DNA from 2 places in the Paenarthrobacter sp. MSM-2-10-13 genome. Region 2 is predicted to be linked to the other one. Evidence: riboswitches for the same ligand, from Rfam matches in the RefSeq annotation. Region 2 holds a riboswitch; the other holds the start of a gene.
The links. A riboswitch is a leader RNA that binds a small molecule or an ion and turns the genes downstream of it on or off. The one in region 2 is predicted to bind cyclic di-AMP.
Positions count from the first base shown of each region.

Region 1: another riboswitch for cyclic di-AMP. It lies ahead of HAV21_RS10125 (M23 family metallopeptidase); the one in region 2 lies ahead of HAV21_RS20190 (hypothetical protein).

Region 1 covers NZ_JAAOXO010000003.1:398,144-400,723, forward strand. Annotated here, with positions in the region: gene HAV21_RS10125 (M23 family metallopeptidase) at 23-859, opposite strand; cyclic di-AMP (ydaO/yuaA leader) riboswitch at 864-1,105, opposite strand; gene HAV21_RS10130 (metal-dependent transcriptional regulator) at 1,287-1,982, opposite strand; gene serC (phosphoserine transaminase) at 2,276-2,580, shown strand, end outside.
Region 2 covers NZ_JAAOXO010000014.1:88,800-95,113, forward strand. Annotated here, with positions in the region: gene HAV21_RS20180 (response regulator transcription factor) at 1-503, shown strand, start outside; gene HAV21_RS20185 (HAMP domain-containing sensor histidine kinase) at 525-2,054, shown strand; cyclic di-AMP (ydaO/yuaA leader) riboswitch at 2,129-2,309, shown strand; gene HAV21_RS20190 (hypothetical protein) at 2,315-3,178, shown strand; gene HAV21_RS20195 (glycosyltransferase) at 3,389-4,225, shown strand; gene HAV21_RS20200 (aminotransferase class V-fold PLP-dependent enzyme) at 4,241-5,632, opposite strand; gene HAV21_RS20205 (HAD-IA family hydrolase) at 5,684-6,314, opposite strand, start outside.

The DNA of each region.
Region 1 (2,580 bases), on a different contig from region 2:
CGAGAGGCGACCATCAGATTGGTTAGAGCCAGCCCATGGGGTCTACTACTTCACCGTTGACCTGAACCTCGAAGTGGAGGTGGCAGCCGGTTGAAGCGCCCGTGGTGCCGCTCAGCGCGACGGTATCGCCACGGTTGACGGTTTGTCCCACCTGGACGGTGAAGGACGACAGGTGGTTGTACGTGGTCTCGAGGCCGTTGCCGTGGTCGATAACCACACGGTTGCCTCCGCCATATTCGTGCCATCCGGCGAAAGTGACCTTGCCGGTTGCTGCTGCGTGGACAGCGGTGCCGCACTGGGCAACGAAGTCCTGGCCCCGGTGGAAGTCGCCGGCGCCGCCCGTGAGGGGGCTGACACGGTAGCCGAAGGGCGATGCCGTGGTAAGTGTGTCAAGGGGGCTGGCCATGGTGCCAACGGATGACGCGCGCTGGATGCTTCCGGCCGACTGGGCGCTGAGCAGTTGCTTCAACTTCCCATCGGGGTCAGCGGCAGTGGCGACTGCGGCTCGGCTGAAGTCGATCTTTGCCGACGCTGCCGCGGAAACCTCGGGCTGGCTGCCCGCGGGGGCTGCGACGGCGAGGGCGGACTCGGTCTGGCCCGATTCCGAGGTGGCCATGACCGGGCTGGTGGCCGGCAGGCCGACAGTCAGGGCAAGCCCGGTGGCGGCAAGCGCAACACCGGCCTTCTGCCCGACGCCGCTGGCAGCGGCGAAGTCGGCAACCTGGCGCAGGGGGCTCTTACGGCGGCGCACTTGACGCTCGGTGGCGCGGGGCCGGATCTCCGTGACGACGGTGGCTGGCCGCAGCTCAGCAGCGGGGCCGGACGCGCGGCGGCGACCCCTGACGTTCTGCGATGTCAAACTCTGTTCCTCTCTCAAAAGCCTGCGAAGTTAGCTGTCGGATTCGGGTCAGAGAGTACAAAGACCCGGTCCGCGCGAGGCGCTCACGGCACACAGGTATCCCAAGAGGGACTTGTATACGTGGGCACTTCTGCTGCGGACTTCACCCCAAGGCTGCTTCTTTAGACAGCCGCTTGTGGTTCCCCCGCCTCTGCCAGTGGTGGGTGACACACCTGGTCCGCTGGCAGAGCTCGGCTCCGGATCAGGTAACGCTTTGGTATCAGCGCTAGTAAATAACTATAGGGGATTAAGGCCTTCGGTAATAAATTCGTTATCAACAGGAACGCACTCAGCGCGGAAGGCCTTTATCATCTTTTTCGGAAAACCGCAGGTCACGCGCGCTAAAAAGTGACAGAAGTGAGGTTTGACACGGCGCTGCCGGCGACACTCAGTTGAGGGATACGAAGACGTGCGCAGCCACCTCGGGCGGCAGCTCCAAAGCGCCTTCGATGCCCGGAACACGGACGGAGATGTACTCGCCGACGCGCTCCAGCGAGACACTTGCGCCGGGACGGATTCCGCCTTCGTCCAATTGGGTCAGGAGCTCCGGCTCAACCTGGATGGGCTCCGCGAGGCGGCTGACCACCACGCGGGTAGCGGCGGCATATCCGTCCATTGCCTGGAGCAGGTTGACATCCAGCCGAGGGAAGGGCTGGCTGGCAAGGCCGCCAAGCGCTTCAAGTCCGGGGATGGGGTTGCCGTAGGGAGACTCCGTGGGGTGTTCCAAGAGCTCGTAGAGCCGACGCTCCACACGCTCGCTCATGACGTGCTCCCAGCGGCACGCTTCATCATGGACGTAGGCCCAATCGAGCCCAATGACGTCGGCCAGCAGGCGCTCCGCGAGGCGGTGCTTGCGCATGACTTCGGTGGCGCGCTTCCGGCCCGCTTCCGTCAGTTCCAGGTGGCGGTCGTTGGACACAATCACCAGGCCATCGCGCTCCATGCGTCCGATGGTCTGGGAAACAGTGGGGCCGGAGTGCCGCAGGCGCTCGGCGATGCGGGCCCGCAGGGCCACAATGTTTTCTTCTTCAAGCTCCAAAATGGTCCGAAGATACATCTCAGTGGTATCGATCAGATCCGTCATCCAGCTCAGCTCTCCTCGAACGCAGTTCCTTGCGTAATCTCCACCGTACCGCGTCCCTGGCAAGGGCGGACGGTGTGCACCGCCGCCCCCTGAACGCCAACCCCCAGCCTAGCTTATTTGGAATTACTCTGGATAATTCCGGTCGCATTCGGTGGGACCGCATTCCACGTGGCGGACTATGACGGTGGCAGGTTCCTGAGGCCGGGCCGTGTCAGGCAGAATTGGGGTGTCGAAGGGGCAGTTGATGCCCCATGCCACCTCCCATCTCTAGCCGACACCCATTGGAGCGCCACGTGAGCGACAACAGCATCACCATTCCCGCCGACCTTCTGCCCAAGGACGGACGCTTCGGCGCTGGACCGTCCAAGGTTCGCCCGGAACAGATCGAGGCGTTGTCTGCAGCATCGTCCACCATCCTGGGTACCTCCCACCGCCAGGCTCCGGTCAAGAACCTGGTGGGTTCGGTCCGTGAAGGACTCAGCCAGTTCTTCCGCGCTCCGGAAGGTTACGAGGTTGTCCTCGGCGTAGGCGGCTCAACGGCGTTCTGGGATGTGGCGGCGTTTGGCCTGGTGGAGAAGAAGGCACAGCACTTGTCCTT
Region 2 (6,314 bases):
GCGTGGAGGTCCTCAATCGCATCCGCACCTTCGCCCCGGAAGTTCCCGCACTGTTCCTCACCGCCAAGGACGCCGTGCAGGATCGGATCGTTGGGCTCGCCGCCGGAGGGGACGACTACGTCACCAAGCCCTTCAGCATGGAAGAGGTCCTCCTACGCCTCCACCGTCTGGTCCAGCGTTCCGGGGTGGCGGCCATGGACACTGCCGAGCTTGTGGTGGGAGATCTCACGCTGAACGTGGACACCCGCGAAGTCACCCGGGCAGGCGAGGACATCCCGCTCACAGCCACCCAGTTTGAACTTTTGCGCTACCTCATGGAAAACCCCAAACGGGTGGTCAGCAAAGCCCAGATTCTGGACCGGGTGTGGGACTACGACTTCGGTGGCCAGGCCAACATCGTGGAACTCTACATCTCCTACCTACGCAAGAAGATCGAAGCCAACCATCCGCCCATGATCCACACCATCCGTGGCGCCGGGTACGTCATCAAGCCAGCGGACTAAGCGTTGAGCACACTGTCAGGAGTGGCCAAAAGCTCCCGTATTCCCGGAAATCCACAGCGCAGCTGGCTGAACCCGTCCACCTGGCACCTGCGGACACGCCTGGTCCTGGTGGCCATGGCGCTCCTGGTGGCCATCTGCGGAGCCGTGGGCATTGTCAGCTACGCGTCCATGGACATGGTCTTCAACAGGCAGCTCGATAGGCAATTGGAGCAAGCGTCCAGCCGCGCGACCGACTTCGGCAGGCCGCCGTCGAACTTTCCCACGAACCCCTCCGGAAGGCCTGACCCGCTGGAGGCGCGCGGCCAGGCCGCGGGAACGCTCAACGCGAGGATCGACGGCTCAACCGTGAGGAGTTCGGGGCTCATCGACGCCCAAGGCAACCGCGTTTCACTTTCCGCAGCCGATGAGCAGGTCCTGTTGTCGCTCCCCAAGGACAACGTGCCGGTGGATCGATCCCTGTCCAATGGTGACTACCGGCTGGTGGCAGTGGACACCTACGGTGATGTGATCGTGACGGGGCTGCCCTTGGCGGACAAGCAAAGCGCCGAGGCCTCGCTGGTGTGGACCATGGTGTTGGTTTCGTTGGGCGGATTGGTACTGATCGGCCTCGCCGGAACAGTAATCATCCGGCGGACCATGCGGCCGCTTGAGCAGCTCTCCGAGGTTGCCACCAAGGTTTCGCGCCTGCCCCTCGACGCCGGGGAGGTGGCACTTGCGGTACGCGTACCGCCGTCGGCCGCTCATCCCGGAACGGAAGTTGGAAGCGTTGGCCATGCTCTGAACCAGATGCTGGAGAACGTCGCCAGTGCGTTGGAAGCACGGCAGGAAAGCGAAACCAAGGTGCGTCAGTTCGTCGCTGATGCCTCACACGAACTCCGCACACCGCTCACCGCGATCCGAGGCTACACGGAGTTGCTGAGGATGACCGAGACCTTCACCGACGATGGCCGCAAGTCGCTGGCAAGGGTCCAAAGCCAATCCGAGCGAATGACCACGTTGGTGGAGGACCTTCTTCTGCTGGCGCGCCTGGACGAGGGCCAGCCCGTGAAAGTCGAGGACGTTGACCTGACCCAGTTGGTGATCGAAACCGTCAGCGATGAGAAGGTCATGGCGCCGGATCACATCTGGCACCTCCAGCTCCCCGATGAACCTGTGACGGTTCGCGGCGATGTAACGCAATTGCACCAGGTGCTTGCCAACCTGCTGTCCAACGCGCGCAAACACACCGATCCCGGCACCACCGTGGTGACAGGCGTCATGCTCTCTGCTGATGGCAGCGCAGTGGTAACAGTCACGGACAACGGCCCGGGCATTCCGGTCGATTTCCAAGGCCGGATCTTCTCCCGTTTTGCCCGCGCTGATGCCGCGAGATCGGGTTCTGAAGGCACCTCGGGACTGGGCCTTTCCATTGTGGATTCGATTGTTGCCGCCCATGGTGGCACCGTGGAGGTGACGTCCAGGCCCGGGCGCACTGAGTTCGCGCTGCGACTTCCCACGGTAAGCACCGGAGAAAGTCAGGCACGCCGGCAAGGCGACTCACCGGCGTCGTGATCTCTGTTACCTAAATGTGACTTCTGAAGAAACCTCCTGTACCGTCGAAAGGGTGGGTTTCCCCAAGGACCCACATCCGGGATGCGCCGAGCTCTGCCACTTCCCGGAGTCCGTTCTTCTTTGAGGCAGAGACGGGGGACCCACAGTCTCCGGGCCTGGCAATGTGCCGCCCTAGGGGTGAAGCCGCAGCGTGACGCGCGGCCGGATGACCTCATCCGAACCCGACAGCTAACTCCGCAGGCGCTGAGAGGTCACACAACATGTCTGAATTTAACGATCAGACGCGCCCTTCTGCGCGTCACCGCGACGAACACAACGCACCGCTCACCAAGTCGCAGTCCGTCCTCAAGAACGCTGCCCGCCAGGGTAAGTCCGGCCACCGCATGTCAGTCGTAGCCGGCGTTGTTGCAGCCGCACTGGGTGTTGCATCGCTCGGAACCGCCGCAAACGCCGCGTTGACTCTCCCTGAGGCGAGCCGCGTTGCCGGGACCCAGGCTGCTGCCCAGGTCAGCGCCAACAAGTCAGCTGAAATCTCCGCTTCCTTGGATGCTGCCGCCGCCAAGGGCGCAGCTGACCGGGCTGCCGCGGACAAGGCAGCTGCTGAGAAGGCCGCTGCCGACAAGGCTGCCGCTGACCAGGCCGCTGCTGAGAAGGCTGCCGCTGACGCTGCAGCCAAGCAAGCCGCCGACGCCGCTGCCGCCCAAGCCGCAGCTGAGAAGGCTGCCGCTGACGCTGCAGCCAAGCAAGCCGCCGACGCCGCTGCTGCCGCCGCCGCTGCGGAAGCTGCAGCTGCCGCAGCCGCCCCGAAAGCCGTGGACGACCCCGCCGCCGCCAAGGCCTACGCCGCCAGCATCCTGGGCAACTACGGCTGGAGCGCAGCTGAGATGACCGCACTGAACACCCTGTGGGAGAAGGAATCCAACTGGAGGACAACTGCCACCAACGCTTCCAGCGGCGCGTATGGCATTGTCCAGTCCCTCCCGGCCGGCAAGATGGCCTCCGCTGGTGCTGACTGGCAGACCAACTACCAGACCCAGATCAAGTGGGGCCTGAACTACATCAAGGAGCGCTACGGATCCCCGTCCGCCGCTCTGGGCTTCCACTTGGCCAACAACTGGTACTAGCCAGACCGCTTCATTGCCGCGCCCGTTCCCGCCGTCCGCCCCAGTACCCACTGGAGCGGATGGCGGGAACGGGTGCGGCTTTTGCTGTTTCACAGGCGCCACCCGTGGTTCACAGGCGCTGCCCATGGTTCACAGGCGCCACCCGTGGTTCACAGCGCGGTCACAGCCTCCGCCTAAAGCCCACATAATCGGCCGTTGCATGCTGGACATATGACGCTCACAGCTCCCCGGCCAGCACTGCATAGGACGGTGCAAGGCCCTCCCGCCAGCACACCCGCGCTGGCTCCCGTCCTGGACATCGCCATACCCGTGTTCAACCAGGAAGTCCGCCTGGAAGAAGACGTTCGCAGGCTACACGGGCACCTTGCAGACACTCTTCCGCACACCTTCCGGATCACTGTGGTGGACAACGCCAGCACGGACGGCACCCTGCGGATCGCCGAACGCCTGGCGAGGGAATTCCCCGAGCTTATGGTGGTCCGTCTTGATCGAAGGGGCCGCGGAAACTCCCTCCGTAAGATCTGGTTGTCCTCCGCGTCACCGCTGCTTGCCTATATAGACCTGGACCTGTCCTTCGACCTTTCGGCCGTGGCTCCTCTTCTGGCCCCGCTGATGTCGGGCCACTCAGACCTCGCTGTCGGCACGCGTCTGGCAAAGGCTTCGCACGGGACATTTAGCCACCACCGTGACGTCATTGCACGCGCCTACAATTTTCTGTTGCGCGTCCTGACGGGAGCGCGCTTCTCCGATGCTGAGTGCGGGTTCAAAGCCATTCGTGCCGACGTCGCCCGCCAGCTGCTCCCCTACACCCGCGATGAAGCATGGTTTTTCGACACCGAACTGCTGATCATCGCTGACCGCTCCGCTCTGCGCATTCATGAGGTGCCGGTGGACTGGAGCGACAATCCCGACTCAAGTGTCGACGTCGTACGTACCCTTTTGACCGACCTCAAAGGGTTGGCGGGGCTGACCCGCAAACTGCGCCGCGGGACAATTCCCGTCGCCGGGCTTCGCGCCGAACTGGGCCGGGGCCCTCACCGGCACTGAACTTTCCGAAGAGCGCTACGCCTCCGGTTCGGCTTCCACCGCGCCCCGTACGGCCGCGATGGACGCGGCCACATCACCAGCGTCCGTGGTCCAGTTGCTCACAGAGATCCGCAGGATCTCACGTCCTCGCCATGACGAACCGGACATCCACACCGCGCCCTCGGCCATGAGCCGCTGGGTGATGCGGTGCGTGCGATCGTCACTGCCGAAACTCACGGAGACCTGCGTGAACACGACGTCGTTAAGCACTTCCACTCCCGGGATCGCGGATAGTCCTTCAGCCAAAGCACGGGCATTTGCCGCAAGACGGTCCACCATGGAAATCACGCCGTCCCGGCCCAGCTGCCTCAGTGCCGCCCACACCGGAATGCCGCGGGCGCGGCGGGACATCTCCGGAACTTTCTCGAAAGGGTCCCCCGGTCCGGCATCAGTGGCTATCAGGTAACTGGTGTGAACACTGAAAGCACGCCTCAAGGCTTCCGGGCGGGCCACGATTGCCAGGCCACAGTCGTAGGGGACGTTCAGGGTTTTGTGTGCGTCCGTTGCCCAGGAGTCGGCGTCCTCAACACCGGCCAGCCGGGTACGCAGCGTTGGGCTCACAGCCGCCCACAAACCAAAGGCGCCGTCCACATGTACCCATGCACCGCGATCGTGGGCCACGGCTATGGCCTCCTCCATGGGATCAAACGCACCGGAGTGGAGGTTGCCGGCCTGCAGGCAAACCAAGGATGGCCCCGGCTGCTGATCCATGGCATCGGCCAAGGCATCGGGAAATATCCTGCCCTCGGAGTCGGCGTCTACCGGAACGCATGCGCCCAAGCCCAGGTACCGCAACGCGAGATCGACGGCCGCGTGCCGTTCCCGTCCTGCAAAGGTTGTGATGCGCGGTGCCCCGTTGAGGCCGAGTGCTTCGAGGTCCCAGCCCGCCTCGTCCATTAAGTACTGGCGGCCAGCCGCCAGCCCCACAAAATTGGCGGTGGTGGCGCCAGTGGTGAATCCGACGTCGGCGGTGGCGGGCAGGTGCAGGAGGTCCAAAAGCCAGGCGGCGGCAGATTCTTCAATCGCGGCGGCGGCGGGGGTGGCGAACCGGAGCCCGGTGTTCTGGTCCCAGGCGGAGACGAGCCAATCGGCGGCCATGGCAGCAGGGAGGGTTCCGCCCATCACCCACCCAAAGAATCGACCGGACTGGATCGCCATGAGCCCGGGCTCAGCCAGTGCGGCGAGCTCATCAATGACCTCTGCGGCATCGGTGGCTCCGTCCGGGAGACGCGGCAGGATGCTCCCGGCCACCTGATCGGCATCCGAGGAAGGACGGACAGAACGGGTAGGGACAGACGCAAGCCAGTCACCGGCGTGGACCATAGCCCGCTCCAATGCAGCACCGTACGCCTCCGGCATCGCAGACATGCGCACAGCCTACGCCCGGTTCACTGCGCCGAACAGACCGGGCAGAAAACCTTAGAGCGTTAGCGTCAGGAGGTGCCCGCCGTCGTCGTCCTTGACCGCTGTGACCGTCACTGCGGTGTAGTCCGGGATCCGCCACATGCCCGGTTCCAGGTCCGCATCGTGCCTGGCAGCGGCCTTGCCCACCACAACGGTCCGCATTCCCGCGGCACGGGCGGCCGCAATACCGGCAGGCGCGTCTTCGAAAACCACGACGTCGGCCGGGTCGGCTCCCAGGAGCGCCGCCGCCTTAAGGTACCCCTCCGGGTGCGGCTTACCGCGGGTGACTGACTCGGCGGTGACCGCGGTGGACGGCATGGCGAGCCCGGCCGCCTCCATGCGGATCCCGGCAAGGATGCTGTCGGCGGAGGTGACAAGCGCGATCGCTTCATCGGGCAGCGCGGCCAGCACGGCTGCCGCGCCGGGGAGGGCGATCACGCCATCCGTCCGGGACCGTTCCATCTCGCCAAGCTCAGCGGTCAAAGCTTCAAAGTCAGCACCGGCGGGCGCGTACCGGCGCACGGTGTCGCCGGCTTGGACGCCGTGGGAGGTGCGGAGGATCTCGTCGAAATCCAAGCCGTAGCGGTCGGCGAACTCGGACCACACCTGCTCCACGATCGCTGTTGAATCAACCAGTGTGCCGTCC